DNA from 3 places in the Aliivibrio sp. 1S128 genome. Region 3 is predicted to be linked to each of the others. Evidence: predicted binding sites of a transcription regulator. Region 3 holds the regulator's gene; each other region holds the start of a gene.

Region 1 (5,504 bases), on a different contig from region 3:
TAGGTAAATTAAAACGCATGGTGTAACCCGTGCCCTCACCTTGCGCATAGGTATCTAGTGATAACAATCTAGCCAATTTTGCCAAGTCATCATCAATATCATACAAGGTTCCAAAACGAGGCTTCGGGTCTTCTTTCTCTTCCACCACGTCATATCCGGGATGGTCTGAGGGTACCCACGAATCACGTTTGTGCTGTTTATCATCGCCTTTAATTGCTTTTTCAGATGTGGTTTCACTCATCTTTGTCGTTGGCACAACAGGTTTTTTAACACGATTTTCACGTGCTACTTGTTCTGTTGGCAAATTAACAGAAGGTGCAATAAGCGGCACACTGATACTGTTAGGTGAAAAGATCATAAAACGTTTCCTTATCGAAAAACTAAGCGAATTAAATGAACAGTTAATCTTATCGAGCTAAAAAACGATGTAATTCCATAATAAATTCATCGCTATGTGAAATAAATGGAGCATGAGATGCTTGATCAAAAACGACTTTAACTGAATGAGGAATAAGTTCATCCATATCATGAGCCACTTTAACCGGCACTAATCCATCTAAACGACCATACATTCGACATACTGGCATGGTTAATTGAGATAGATGCTCCCGTAAATCTATATCGGCCAAAATCGTTAAACCTGTAGCTAAAGCGGCTTGATTTGGAGCGGGTCTTGAAAAAACAGCCTGCTTTACTTGCTTAATGTCTTGTTTCGCATTTGGGCTACCCATGGCCTGCAATGCCATAAATCGCTCAACCGTTAATTTGAAGTCGTCTTTCAATTGCTCTGTAAATAACGACAATACTGCAGGTTTAATACCTCGCCATCCTTTTTCAGCAGAAAAGCACGGAGAACTCGCAACCGTAATCAATTGACTCACTCGCTCAGGGGAAACCAACGCAGCTTGAGTCGCAATTAACCCACCTAAAGACCAGCCTAACCACGCAGCTTTCTCTGGAGCTTGAGCTAAGACTTGCTCGACCATCTTATCGAAATCAGCACTGCCAAGATCTGCACTGTATCCATAGCCAGATAAATCAACCGTATGTACTTTATATTTAGAACGTAGTTGCTCAACAATCGGCATCCACACTGCACCGTTCATACCCCAACCATGAATGAGAACCAGATCGGAACCTTCGCCTTCCGTTTGCCAATAAAGAGAAGTTGTCATCTACACTGCCTATTCGTTTCAATTTAAATGGATAGCTAAGTGTTCATCAGGTTACTACGAAGGTCAATGCAAAAGTTTAGTGTCAGCCACTGTGATTATTGCAGTTTGGCGATGCCTCCATCCGATACTATTTGGTGTCAGCCTTGCTTGGATTTAATTGCGAACGTACCTCGTTGCCTGAAATGTGGCTTGCAAACCAAACACGACACTGACGTTTGCGGTGATTGCTTAATTCATCCACCACAATGGGATCGATTGTTTTGTATTAGTGATTATTCTGAGCCACTAAGAGAATACGTTGGCAAACTTAAATACGCTCAACAATTTTGGTTAGCTCAAGATTTGGGGATATTACTAAGTACTTATATTCCAGAGCCTGCCCCACTTATTCTTCCTGTCCCTCTGCATTGGAAACGTTTTTGGTGGCGATCTTATAATCAAAGTGATCATTTAGGATGGACGCTAGAAAGAGAATTCAATCGCAAAAATAAAATGACCCGCTGCGAAACTAAAACCCTAAAACGAATTAGAGAAACTCGCCCTCAACAAGGCTTATCTCGTTCTTTCCGTCAATCTAATCTTGTTGGTGCGTTTAAGGTGATGAAGCCGATTAATGAGAAGCATGTGGCGATTGTGGATGATGTAGTGACAACTGGTGCGACAATTAATTTGTTGTGTATTGAGTTAAGAAAAGCGGGTGTTGAGCGCATTGATGTATATGCGGTTTGTCGGACGGGACGGAGTTAAGGGCTAGGGACTATACGCTGCGCTAACTAGAGACTAAAACGCTTCGCTTCTATAAGAGCTAAGAGCTAAGAGCTAAAGAACTAGAATTCAGATCGCTTCGCTTGCAGAGTTCAGAGGTACTCGCTTTTAGCTTTTAGCTCCTCCCCCTTACTAAGGGGGAGGCTGGGAGGGGGTCAAGAACTAACAGCGAATTAATTAAGTTAGCTATGAACTCAATTCCAGCTTCATCGCAATGACCCCTCCCTAACCCTCCCCTTATTAAGGGGAGGGAACTGTATTGCGCACACTGCAAGCAAAGTGATCTAAATTCTAGCTCTTCCACTTTTGCTCTTATAGAAGCGAAGCGGTCTAGTTAACGCAGCGTATAGCCTCTAGTTTCCTCATCCCACGGCAATCACAACGATCTCCTCTGAACTCAGCTCTTAAAAAACCACAAGCAAACGATTGCTTTTTGCTTTTTTATCCGTAGAATACCGTCCCAATTGATTAAGCACTCATTTAATCAATCAACCCCAACAGAGACAGGTTCTGATTAACAGCAATCACAGATTGACGCCTTCTCACTTCATGCTCCCATTCAGCGAACCATGAAGACAACGTTATACAATTAGGAATATCGGCCATGACCGTTAAAAATAACACCACAAAACCATCTGAACTGATTTATCAATTAGATGAGCGTCCACCGCTACCGCAAACTTTATTTGCTGCACTTCAGCATTTATTGGCGATGTTTGTCGCGATTATTACTCCCTCTCTGATCATTTGTCAGACGCTTGGTGTTCCAGCAGCAGAAACTAATACCATCATTAGTATGTCTCTATTCGCTTCTGGTATTTCTTCTTTTATTCAAATCAAAACCTTTGGTCCTATTGGTTCTGGTCTTCTTTCTGTTCAAGGCACAAGCTTTAATTTCTTAGGTCCAATCATTGGTGCAGGTCTAGCACTTAAAGCGGGGGGCGCTGATGTTCCAACAATGATGGCTGCTATTTTCGGTACTATCTTAGTGGCGTCGACTGCTGAAATCTTCCTTTCTCGTGTACTTGAATACGCTCAAAAAATCATTACTCCATTAGTGTCTGGCATTGTTGTGACATTAATTGGTTTAACGCTTATCCAAGTTGGCCTTGTGTCAATGGGTGGTGGTTACTCTGCAATGGGTGATGGCACATTTGGTAGCTTAGATAAACTGGCGTTGGCTGGTACGGTATTACTTATCATAGTGGTGCTTAACCGCTCTACTAACCCTTACCTGCGTATGGCTTCTATCGTGATTGCGATGGCGGTAGGGACAATAGCGGCATGGGCAATGGGTATGCTCAATACCAATATGACTCATGACGCTGAACTAATTGCTCTGCCAATTCCAATGCAATATGGCTTAAGCTTTGATTGGTCTTTGTTTATTCCGCTGGTTCTGATTTTCTTAATCACCGCACTAGAAGCGATTGGCGATATTACCGCAACCTCTGAAGTATCAGGCCAACCAGTAAAAGGCCCTGTTTACATCAAGCGTATTAAAGGCGGTGTATTAGCCGATGGCCTTAACTCTGCTATTGCAGCCGCATTCAACAGTTTCCCTAACTCTACTTTCAGCCAAAACAACGGCGTAATTTTGCTAACAGGGGTTGCTAGTCGTTATGTGGGTTACTTCATTGCAGGTATGTTAGTTATCCTTGGTCTATTCCCTGGTGTTGCAAGCTTTGTTCAAGTGATTCCTGAGCCTGTACTTGGCGGCGCTACGATTGTGATGTTCGGTACGATTGCGGCGGCGGGTGTGCGTATTATCTCTCGTGTTGATCTAGACCGTCGTGCCATCTTAATCATGGCAATGTCTTTCTCTATGGGCCTTGGTTTGGCACAAAAACCTGAAATCCTTCAGTTCATGCCTGAGATGATTAAAAACATTTTCTCATCCGGCGTAACGGCGGGTGGTGTGACGGCGATTCTTCTGAATATTATTCTTCCAAGCAGTGAAGTGTTTGAAGAAGAGAAAGAAGAAGCGAAGATCTAAGAGCAGAGGCGAGATACGAGTACGCTTCGCTCGAGGGACGAGTAAAAAAAGACCGCAGATGATTATCGTCTGCGGTCTTTTTTATGTTTGGGAGGAAAGAGCTAGAGGCTATACGCTGCGCTAACTAGAAACTATAAGAGCACGTATCTCTTAGGTTTCAGGTGTACTCGCTTTTGATTTTCCTGAAACCTTCGCTTTTGCTCTTCCTCGCCCCTCGAGCGAAGCGTCCTCGAATCCAGTCCCTGCTATCCCCTTTTATTTCCCAAGCGGAAACATGACTTGAACCTTCAATCCACCTTCACGACGATTCGCTAAACTCACGTCACCTTGATGCTGGCCAACAATACGTTTTACGATCGCCAAGCCTAAACCGGTGCCTTCACTTCCTCGCGCCGTATCACCACGGGTAAAAGGTTCAAACACGGACTCTAATTGCGCTTCATCAATACCTGGGCCGTTATCTTCAATGATAACCCACGCGGTTTTGTGATCGGCTGATACTCGCGTAGAAACTGAAATCCAATCACCACCATAACGAATGGCGTTTACGACTAAATTGGTGACAACACGCTTAATCGCTACCCCATTACCATGAATAGATTTAGGTATATCCACCAAGTTGGTTTTGATTTCGCGCTCATAACCACCTTCAGCTAAAATGACCTCATTAACGATGGTATTCAAATCAACATCAATAAAATCTTGTGTCGCTGCCGGCTTCAGATAATCCATAAACTGACCGATAATCTCATTACACTCTTCAGTATCTTTAATCATGCTTTCAGCTAAATAATCATCTTCTGGTGACATCATCTCAGTGGCTAAGCGAATACGAGTTAATGGGGTTCGAATATCGTGACTCACCCCTGCCATTAATAACGCTCTGTCTTGCTCTAATTGCTGAATTCCTTTCGACATTTGATTAAAAGCACGCGTTACCGCTTGAATTTCTGAGGCTCCTCTTTCAGGTAATAGCTCTGGGATCTCTCCTTTACCCACCTTGCGAGCAGCTGTTTGCAGCGCCATTAATGGCCGGTTCTGAATCCGTATAAACGCCCAACCACCAAGAATAACTAATAAAGCAATAAACAGACTGTTTCTAAATAGCGGGGCAAAATCCTCTTCTTGCAGCTCTGAAAGTGGGATCCGCATATAAAACTGAGGCATCGCATCACTCTTCATCCATAATACATAGCTATCAGAGCCGAGTATCAAGCGTACTTCTGTTGGCGAGTTAAGCTCTTGCGACATCTCTTCACTTAAAAAGTCTACCGGGCTGGCTTCGTAATACTCTTTCATTTCAGGATCATGTTCATCATGAAGACTGACGCCAAGCTGCTCTAATAATTGACGACGCAATGGTTGTCCTAACTGCACATTTTTTCCATTTTTAAGCGTGACATCTTCAGCCAGCATTAAGCGCACTTCATAAGCGAGAATACGGTTAAATTGCTGCAAACTTGGTAATAACGCGTAGTTAAATACCGCAAGATAAGAGAATATTTGACTGGCTGTAAGGAGTGAGGCGAGAAGTAATAGTGTTCTGGCGAAGGTACTTTTCATGGGAG
Region 2 (5,504 bases), on a different contig from region 3:
TTCACTGAACATTTCCATCACTTGTTCTGCTTCATTTAAACGAAGTAAACCGTTATCAACAAATACACACGTTAGTTTGTCGCCAATTGCACGGTGAGCAAGCATCGCAACCACTGATGAATCAACACCACCAGATAATCCAAGGATAACTTCATCGTCACCCACTTGCTCTTTAATACGAGCAACTGCATCTTCAATGATAGATGCAGAAGTCCACAGACCTTCACAACCACATACATTAAGAACAAAGTTCTCAAGCATTTTTAGGCCATTTTTAGTGTGTGTTACTTCTGGGTGGAATTGAACACCGTAATATTTTTTCTCTTCATTCGCCATTGCAGCGTAAGGACAAGTTTCTGTCTCTGCAATTTTTACGAAATCAGATGGAATTTCAACAACTTTATCACCGTGGCTCATCCAAACATCTTGAGTTGCTTCAAGATCTTTAAACAACGCTGATTCGCCAGTTACTTGAACCGCAGCATAGCCAAACTCACGCTCAGTAGACGTTGCTACTTTACCGCCAAGTTGCTCTGCCATTGTTTGCATGCCGTAACATACACCGAATACAGGAACACCAGAATCAAATACATATTGAGGAGCACGAGGAGAATTTGCCTCTGTAACACTTTCTGGACCACCAGATAATATGATGCCATCAGGATTGAAGTCACGGATATCCGATTCTTCTACATCCCAGCTCCAAAGCTCACAGTAAACACCTATCTCACGAATACGACGCGCAACAAGCTGCGTGTATTGAGAACCAAAATCTAAAATAAGAATGCGTTGAGCGTGGATATTAGTCGTCATTAGTCTTTCTCAAAAAGTCATTTATTTAGTGTGGTTTTACTATAAAACCACACGCTTAAAATTGAATTTGGTACAAAGTATTTCTTCATATTTCAAAGAAAAATATGAAGAAAAATTAACCTAGGCGCTTTTTCTAACCTAAACGGTAGTTTGGTGCTTCTTTTGTGATCTGAACATCATGTACGTGCGATTCTTTCATACCCGCACCTGAGATTCGTACAAATTCTGCTTTAGTACGCATGTCTTCAATCGTTGCAGAACCCGTTAGACCCATACTTGAGCGTAAACCACCCATTTGTTGGTGAACGATCTCTTTTAGACGACCACGATAAGCGATACGACCTTCAATACCTTCTGGTACAAGTTTGTCGGCTGCATTATCTGATTGGAAGTAACGGTCTGAAGAACCTTGAGACATTGCGCCAAGAGAGCCCATGCCACGGTAAGATTTGTATGAACGACCTTGATAAAGAATAACTTCACCCGGTGCTTCTTCTGTACCAGCAAACATTGAGCCAACCATGACACATGATGCACCGGCAGCGATTGCTTTACAGATATCACCAGAGTAACGAATGCCGCCATCAGCAATAACAGGGATGCCGTGAGCATTTGCCACTTCAGCTGCGTCTGAAATTGCTGTAATTTGAGGAACACCAACACCCGTTACAATTCGAGTAGTACAAATTGAACCAGGGCCAATACCTACTTTAACCGCACTTACGCCAGCATCGATTAATGCTTGAGCGCCTAAACCAGTCGCAACGTTACCACCGATTATTTGTAGATCAGGGAAAGCAGCACGAGTTTCACGAATACGTTGTAAAACGCCTTCTGAGTGACCGTGTGATGAATCGATAAGTAGTACGTCAACACCCGCTTCAACAAGAGCAGCAACACGCTCTTCATTACCAGCACCCGCACCAACAGCAGCACCAACACGTAGACGACCACGTTCGTCTTTACATGCATTCGGTTTACGTTCTGCTTTATGGAAATCTTTTGCTGTGATCATACCAGTTAGTTGGAACTCATCGTTCACTACCAATACTTTCTCAACGCGAGCTTCATGCATTTTCTCTTGAACTTCTTCACGAGTTGCGCCTTCTTTAACAGAAGCTAAGCGTGATTTTGGCGTCATTACAACGTCAACTTTCTTAGATAAATCTGTTACGAAACGAACATCACGACCAGTAATGATACCAACAAGTTCATTAGTGTCAGTTACTACAGGGAAGCCAGCAAAACCGTGTTTTTCAGTCAGATCTTTCACATCTTGAATAGTTGCGTCAGGACGAACGGTTACTGGAGCAGAGACAACGCCTGCTTCAAAGATTTTTACTAAGCGAACTTCTTCAGCTTGCTGTTCAATTGACATGTTTTTGTGGATAAAACCGATGCCACCCTCTTGCGCTAAAGCAATAGCAAGACGCGCTTCTGTCACGGTATCCATTGATGCTGAAATCATTGGGATATTTAGAGAGATGCTCTTCGTTAACTGAGTGCGAATATCAGCGGTGTTAGGAAGAACAGTAGAGTGTGCTGGGACGAGTAAAACGTCATCGAAGGTTAAAGCTTCTTTTGCGATTCGTAGCATTTGCAATATCTCACAACATAAGGTGTTAAAAGAAATAAATCCCACTTTATCGTTTCGCATAATAAAGTGTTTTGGATTTGATATTGCAGACGGATTATACGCATCACGCAAACGCTTGGCTAGACATTTATTTGTTTTTAATTTGCATTTACCCCCTTGATATGTATTATATTGCCGCTAATTCCTATATTCATGTCTAAGGCATTCTGATGTCTCTCGATTCCAATCCTCGCATCTTTACTGTCTCTCGTCTTAACTCTGAAGTTCGCTTATTATTAGAGAATGAAATGGGAATTGTTTGGCTTGTTGGTGAAATATCCAACCTAACCGTGCCTGTTTCTGGCCACTGGTACCTCACCCTCAAAGACAGTCAAGCTCAAGTCAAATGTGCTATGTTTAAAGGCAATAACCGTCGAGTTACCTTTAAGCCCCAAAACGGTAAACAAGTTCTTGTTAAAGCCCGCCTTTCTCTTTATGAACCTCGTGGTGACTACCAAATAATCATTGAAAGTATGCAGCCCGAAGGAGATGGTCGTCTTCAACAAGAGTTTGATCAATTAAAAATGTCACTCGCCGCTGAAGGACTTTTTGCTCAAACAGCGAAACAACCTTTACCTGAGCAACCAAAACGTGTTGGCGTCATTACCTCGCAAACTGGCGCTGCGCTTTTTGATATTCTAAATGTATTAAAACGACGAGATCCTAATCTTCCTGTCGTGATTTATCCTACGATGGTTCAAGGGGCAAGCGCTGCAATTCAAATAGCTCAAGCGATTGGACGTGCCAATACTCGTAATGAATGTGATATTTTGATCGTTGGCCGTGGCGGTGGTTCTCTAGAGGATCTTTGGTGCTTCAACGAAGAAATAGTCGCTCGTACAATTGCAGCTAGTAAAATCCCTATCGTTAGTGCCGTTGGCCATGAAATAGACGTAACCATTGCAGATTTTGTTGCTGACGTTAGAGCTCCGACGCCTTCTGCAGCCGCTGAGTTAGTGAGCCGAGATTTATCTTCCCAGCTGCAAACTGTTACTCACCAGAAACGTCGTCTGAACAGTGCAATGGATCGCTATTTATCAGGGCAGCAGCGCCAATTATCAGCACTTCAACATCGTCTTGAAAAACAGCATCCACAAATGCAGTTAAATAATCAAAGCCAAAAACTAGATGATTTGAATCAGCGTTTAATGACGTATATGCAGCAACGCCTACAACGTCATCAGCATAAAATTGAAAACCTAACTCTCCGATTAAATAATTTATCTCCAAGTAAAAAAATCCCTCAAGATAAATTACGTATTGAAGAATTAAAACGTCGCTTATTAGATTCAATGGATAGAAATTTGCTCATGCAGCGCCATCAGTTAGCTCTAGCAGCAGAAAAACTGGATACTGTAAGCCCATTAGCAACATTACAACGCGGCTACTCTATTACTCGTAATAAGAAAGGCGCGGTTGTCACTTCAACAAAACAAGTAGAAACGGGTGAGAACATAACCACTCGCTTTGTCGATGGTGAAATTACATCTACCGTAATTAACTAAGACTAATTTCTACAAATTCTGTTTTCGCACGAGATTTTGATTTCAACTCATTACAATCATGACAAAAATAGCTTGGTGCACCACATGCATTGAGCTTTTCCATTTCTTTGTTGCAATCTGGACAGTAGGCTATTTTTTTAAAATCAACCTGACAAAAATCGCAATGATATCCTTCTTTATGCCAACGTAATTCAGACTGACATTTAGGACACTCATTTATTTGCATTGCATATTCCTTCTTAATTTATTTAAAAATAAATACAGACTCTCTGTACACATCAAAGAATGCGGATCTTCATGCTTATTGGGATCTGATCAGCGATCATGCCACTTAAGAACATTTATATAACCACACCCCGAAAGCATTAGTTACATATCCTGTCCTTCAATTTAAAACGATATAATGTTTCAATTAGTGGTTTTAAAACCAGAAGATCCAGAACATCAATCAGCATTAACCTTCTCTGTTTTAGTGGAAAAAACGCAAATTACACAAAATGCAAAATAAGAATTACATCTTATGTAATTTCAACTTTAAATTCGTTTTTTCGAATGAGTCAGCATTAATAATTCTTGTTCACCTTGTGTTTTCAGCTCAACTTTAATCTCTTGATATTCTTTAAATGAAGAGACATGAGTTCCACCACAAGGAAGTTTTACTACACCATCTATACCAAAATCTGCAATCCAGTAACGTGAATCGGTTAACGCTTTACCTTCACATTCAATAGAAACTTCATTTTCTAAGGCTAACCACACAGTTATCTGCTGATTTACTTGCTCAGTAATAGAGCTAAGATCAGCCATCAGTTCAGCACTATTCAAGCCACGCTTACGTAATGTTTTTCCTAGACGGTAAACATCTTCACACTGATCTTCTGTGACAAAACTGGTTTCCTGTGCATAGCTATTAAAATTGTGATGTCCTAATTCGTCTTTTCTATCTGCATCCTTACGCCAATAACTTGTATGTAATACTTTATTTAATGCGAGATAAGCGATATGACCTGCACTGTGCCCACGGCTCAATGCATCTTGGTATTCTTTATCAACCGTTAGTTCGACAGTATTTTCTACTGCAATATTAGATTTTTTAGAGATTAAATGCGATACAACAAACACCCACCCCGCTTCTCCACGTTTAATTGGGATATCTTTATCTATATATAGCTCACCGGTTGCCAATTCAATCGCACCCGTTTGACAAGCAAGTACTGGGTATTTAATCCCATTAATCACGACAGTACCTTTATCTTCAGGATGATCAGGCCAGATGTGGCTAACTGGATGAAAGGGCGTTTCTTTAGTAACAAACCATGTCCCTTGGTCTGTTTCTTTAATTAATTGAACAACTGACGTGTGTTGCCATGTGTTATGACAAAAAAGGATCTCTGTTGCTGATAGCTCTATCATAAATTTCACCTAAAAAAAACGCCCAACAAGGTGGGCGTTTTATTATTGACTATGTATAAGTAAGGTAATTAAAAATTACTTTTTATTACGGTTTTTCACCGCGCCAACTAGGCGCTTGCGTTGACGCTCTTGAGATA
Region 3 (5,504 bases):
AATATCGTTGATATTATAGGTAAATAAAGCCATTTTTTGCTAATGGTATTTTTTTTCATCCATGCACCTTGTAAAACGTGAACTGTTTAACAGTTTTTTATTCCATATATTGGGGGTGAGATTAACTGATAGTGATATAAACTAACAGCGATTATTGTCGTGAAGATGTAAAACGTGGAGGATTATCGCTTTTTAACTAAATGAATGATAATAACGATTGGATGAGATGTGAAAGGTAGGATATCAAAGAAAATAACGCCTTAATCTATATTTTTTAGATAGCAAATAAGATTAAGGCGTATATATTTATTATAATAGTTTTCTTAATTCACTTCGTGTTTCAGCTGAAACAACAGACCAATGCGTACCTTTAATCGCTCCTTCAAGAGACCAAAGTAATTCATCACTTACACTACTTGAGTGTGTCTGTTGAATCGCTTTATAGGCATTTACAGAGCCGGTGTCACGTAATTCATCCACGGTATTAATTCCTGCTTTTTTAAGCATTCTTTCCGTAGCTAATCTGAGATTTGGTAAATCTTTAATACGTGATGGGCCTGCGGCCTGTTGTTTTTCTTTATCATTTTTAGCGACATCTAAAGCAGTAATCGCTTGAATTAAGATAGAGTCAGGATCTTCCCAACAATGAGTTGAAATTGCAAAATACTTAGTGACAACAGGAAAACCACGTTTTTTATAAACATAAGGTTCAAACCCTTGCTCTTTAAATAAGTTGATAGTTTCACTACTCGCTCTCAAATGCAGCTTGTCTTGAACAACAAGAGCAAACATGGTGCTATCAATAAAAATGCCAAAACCACCAAACATTGAGCGTGAAGTGATAGTGCCTAAAGATGACAGTAATCGAAGTGATTCTTTTAGTACTGGTTTATCCATTGCAATAATTCTCGGTTAGTAAGTCTACGTCACTAAACAACTGAGCCCGAGGAAATAGTAGCAAGTTCAAAATAAGGCATTGTTATTTTAAAGTAAAAATTAACAATACCAGAGAGATTACTTACCATCGGCAACCCCGCTACCTTATATTTTTCAATACGTAGGCCGGAGGCTTTGCGTCCTGCACTTTCGCACAGTTTGCCCTGTTCGTGACTTCGTTGATGATATAGCAATCAATAAAGGTAGTTATTGCGGAATTAAGTATAGTGTGATCTTGCTTCAAAAAATTTATTTTTATTTTTGTTAAGTTGGTTCAAGTTTTAGATATTATTTGAACCAACCCTCATTTATGGCAAAGAAAATAACCGCTATTTAGTACGATCTAAGACACTGCTTCGAGATACCACCTCGGGTTGCATTTCAAAAACACGACGTTCGTGGTGCTTATCTTTAATGCGTTCCAATAAGATTTCGACAGCGGTTTTACCTACTCGGCGTTTAGGCTGATGGATCGTCGTTAGCGGTGGTGAAAAGTAAGCTGAAAGTTCTATATTATCGTAGCCAATAATAGAAATATCTTCAGGAACTCGTAAACCAGATTGCTTAATTCGACTGATTGCAGCCAGAGCCATAATATCGTTAAAACAAAATAAAGCCGTAGGACGTACTTCCATAGCTAATAATTTATCAACGGCTTTTGATGCAGAAGCACATTCAAAATCACCTTCTAAGATCCATTCTGATTTAAATGGTAAGTTAGCTTCTTCATGAGCACGTTGAAAACCATGAACACGTTCTTTACACGTAGTTTTGTCCGCTTGGCCTGTAATACAAGCAATTTGAGTATGACCATTTTCAATCAAATGTTTTGTTGCTAAATAGCCACCTTTTTCAGAGTTATCAATGATCTTATCTGTGCGAGGGCTGTCTGGGCCCCAATCCATAATAACCATTGGTAATTCTGTATTTTTTTCAAGTAACGCTAATAACTGCTCATTAAGGTCTGAACACATAACCAATAAGCCATCTACTCGTTTTTCAGAAAGCATACGAAGGTAATGTTTTTGTTTATCTAAATCGCCTTCAGTGTTACACATAAATAGTGTGTAACCTTGTTTGTAGCAGTAATTTTCAACCCCGTGCATTACTTCAGCAAAAAATGGGTTAAATGATTGAGTTACTAGCATGCCAATAGTACGTGTCGTATTGCACTTTAAACTACGAGCAACCGCACTAGGGGCATAGTTTAACTCTTCAACTGCTTCCCATACGCGCTTTTGAGTTGCTTCTGCAACAAAGCGAGTTTTGTTAATCACATGAGAAACAGTGGTGGTAGAAACCGCAGCAATTCTTGCAACGTCTTTAATAGTAGCCATATAAAAGCCTTAAATAGGTAAATAAGGGGCTATTTATGTTCCAACAAAATAGAGAGTTTTGTCTTGGTATGATGGAAGATAAATAGGCCCTGGTTATAAATGAAAAAAACCGCTAAAAATGCGGTTTTCATTTAATGTTCGATTTTATCGTTTGCGCTCACATTTTATAGATAAAGCATAGTGCAAACAATTATTGATTTAGTAAATTTTGTTAGCGATTTGATTTATATCACATGACTGTAACGATATTGTATCAACATACGAAGTCATTAATTACTCACCTGTAAGAAAAGTAACGTCAAGTTGTAGAAAGGTTACAAGAAACGAGGTTACTGCAGCATAAAAACCGAAGTCATCTCTTTCTTTACAAATATGGTTGAATTTAGGTGTCCAAGACAAAAGTTGAGCATTGATGAATGACAATTGGGCATTCATATATTCTTCAAATTCTTCTTCAGATGTTTTTTGATTTGTCATTAGAATTAAATTTCCAAGAAAATCTAATTCAATAGCGATATGATCTGCAGGTTCGTTGAACTCAGACTTTTGAGCTATATTGTATTTAGCTAATAATTCACGCATATCTTGAGCAGGTTTTGCATTAAGAAGACCTGATTTATCTAAATATATAGAAGCATAAGGAAGGGCACTGTTTTTATCTGAACCTAAAAAAGCGGTACAGAAATCAGCAGATAGCTCTAACTGTGCATCGTCACGAGTTTGAAGTTGATTTAACTTTTCAATTAACGCGTTGATTGTATCTGTTAATTCAGGTGTTTTTCCTAAATCAGATAAAAAGGTACGTACCTCAAAGCTATTGTATTGCTCTAGTTGCTCAGTTGTTAATTCACTTGCTAATAAGCTAGATAGCCACCAGTAAATTTCAGCACGTTGTTTGTTAAATTCAGTTAATTCGTTCATGTATTTTTGCTCCAAGAAATTTATTTAAGAATTGTACTGGATAAGTATGAAAAGGAATAGCACCTATCATTAACAGGCTGTATAAGGATATGTGTAAAAATTAAATAAACCGTTTTTGTTAATAATTGTTTTGAATCAATTAAACAATAGAAATATCAATTGAGAGTTGGCATTATTACAAAATATGAATAGAATAAGATAAGAACTATCTAAATAACCATTAAAGAGAATATTATGAGCTATCACATTTTAGTTGTTGAAGACGAAGTGGTAACTCGCTCTAAACTTGTAGGCTACTTTGAAGCCGAGGGATATCAAGTGAGCGAGGCTGAAACAGGGGCAGAGATGCGAACTGTTTTGGCTGAACAAAAAGTTGATTTAATTATGCTTGATATAAACCTACCAGGAGAGGATGGTTTATTATTGGCTCGCGAACTGCGCAGTCAATCTAACATTGGTATTATTCTCGTTACAGGACGAACAGATAGTATTGACCGAATCGTTGGTCTAGAAATGGGTGCAGATGACTATGTCACTAAGCCTGTAGAATTACGCGAATTATTAGTTCGAGTTAAGAATTTATTTTGGCGTATGTCTTTGGTTCATGAACCAATAGAATTAGATGAATCAAATCTAGTTCGCTTTGGGGAATGGACATTTGATATTCAACGTCGTGCGTTATCAAATAATGGCGAACCCGTTAAGTTAACTAAAGCTGAGTATGAGTTACTAGTTGCCTTATCGTCATACCCTAATACGGTTCTATCACGCGAACGAATTTTGAATATGATAAGCCATCGAGTCGATGCTCCAAATGATCGAACCATTGACGTACTTATTCGAAGAATGCGTGCAAAAATGGAAATGGACCCAAAAAACCCACAAATATTTGTTACCGTTCATGGTGAAGGTTATATGTTTGCTGGTGATTGATATTTATTAGTATCAATATTTAATCTTTAAAAAAGCCACTCATATATTGAGTGGCTTTTTTTATGCCAGTGCAGTTGTCAATTTTAATTGTGATTCATTAGTAAGAAATTCTGCTTTTAATTGATTTTTATAATAAAATATCGATAGGAGCGCACAGCGCTTGTCTATTCAAATAAAATTATTATAGGTTCGGCATGAAACAGTTTTTTAAAATGGCAGTGATTACCTCTGCATTAGTTGGTGTTATCGGTTGTCAAAGTACTGATGAGAGTTCTGCAGTTGTTGCAATTGAAACTAATGCACCAGTAGCATCGGCTACCACGTTCGATGCTCTTCAAAAGCAGTATGCATTAGATAAAGTCACGTTTGATTCTTTAGACAATTTCAAAGTTTATTCTGAATCCACTTACACAGATATGATGGAAGATTGGATTGACGCAAAGGATGTATTTTCAGATATAGAGAAAGAACCGAGTTTAATCAATGAAGAATATTCAATGTTTTCTTCTGGAAGTTATTCAGCTAAATACATGAGTTTAGTCGCGGATGCCGATATGGCGTTAAGTAAACTTAAAAATTATAAAGAAACAGCGGATGTTGTTTTATCAGATGCTATTGCACAAATGGCATATCTTAATTCAATCGATGTAAAAACGTATTATCCGCAAGATTTTTTAAGTTTAAATAAGCAATACAGAGAGTTATTTATTACGGTAATTGAAGAGGGGATTGCTGAGGCTCAGACTAGCCAAGCCTCTTTTTTAACACAAGCAAAAGTGATTGAAATTGAAACAACGTTAAAAATACACGTAGTGCCATTGGAAAAAGAGTTTGTAGGATTAACGAATAAAGGTTTTAGAACGATAGCGCCAATAAGCTATGGTCAAACGAAAGCTGAACTAGATAAAACAAAGAAAGCAGTACAAGCGAATAACCGTGACAAAGCTTTAATTGTTGATGTAGTTGCTAAAACTCGCTTCCAGCTTGATCATCTTAAAAATATGGCAGCAGAAGTTAAATTACTTAAAGCGGTTAAGAACGGTGAGTTTGAACAATCTGTTCTAGAAGTAGAAAATAAGTTGTTATCTATTTCTCAAGCCATTAACGGTGATGATTATCGTGATGAGCCGTTAAGAGCGCAAACATCTTCAATTTTGAATGCAGTACAGCAGATGCATGATATTAACAATACAACCGACTTAGAAGCGAAGATTAAAGGGCTTAATGCTCAAATAAAAACATTAGAAGTCACGGTTGAAAACCAAACAGAAGATCGTGTTAATTCTCAAAAGCAAGTACTTCTATTAACACAGCAACTTGAGAGAAATGATAATTTAATTAATAATTTGAATGGTGTCATTGCTTCTTACAAAGAAA

The links. Region 3 encodes PurR, which represses purine synthesis genes. Its sites were predicted from a motif close to TNANGNAAACGTTTNCNTNA; they were not measured.
Region 1: A6E03_RS01265 (uracil-xanthine permease family protein) is a predicted target of PurR. The motif match lies at 2,355-2,374, and genes of this name have one in related genera.
Region 2: guaB (IMP dehydrogenase) is a predicted target of PurR. The motif match lies at 2,514-2,533, and genes of this name have one in related genera.

Annotation. Positions count from the first base shown of each region.
Region 1 covers NZ_MAJV01000002.1:88,782-94,285, reverse strand. Annotated here, with positions in the region: gene A6E03_RS01280 (ATP-dependent Lon protease) at 1-358, opposite strand, end outside; gene bioH (pimeloyl-ACP methyl ester esterase BioH) at 408-1,175, opposite strand; gene A6E03_RS01270 (ComF family protein) at 1,242-1,922, shown strand; gene A6E03_RS01265 (uracil-xanthine permease family protein) at 2,545-3,936, shown strand; gene envZ (two-component system sensor histidine kinase EnvZ) at 4,192-5,504, opposite strand, start outside.
Region 2 covers NZ_MAJV01000110.1:7,875-13,378, forward strand. Annotated here, with positions in the region: gene guaA (glutamine-hydrolyzing GMP synthase) at 1-813, opposite strand, end outside; gene guaB (IMP dehydrogenase) at 947-2,410, opposite strand; gene xseA (exodeoxyribonuclease VII large subunit) at 2,620-3,954, shown strand; gene A6E03_RS15370 (zinc ribbon domain-containing protein) at 3,947-4,180, opposite strand; gene A6E03_RS15375 (metal-dependent hydrolase) at 4,489-5,367, opposite strand; gene der (ribosome biogenesis GTPase Der) at 5,443-5,504, opposite strand, start outside.
Region 3 covers NZ_MAJV01000106.1:105,163-110,666, forward strand. Annotated here, with positions in the region: gene A6E03_RS14045 (sensor domain-containing diguanylate cyclase) at 1-59, opposite strand, end outside; gene A6E03_RS14050 (TfoX/Sxy family DNA transformation protein) at 310-897, opposite strand; cyclic di-GMP riboswitch class I at 1,024-1,110, opposite strand; gene purR (HTH-type transcriptional repressor PurR) at 1,266-2,273, opposite strand; gene torD (molecular chaperone TorD) at 2,547-3,194, opposite strand; gene torR (two-component system response regulator TorR) at 3,429-4,127, shown strand; gene A6E03_RS14070 (hypothetical protein) at 4,322-5,504, shown strand, end outside.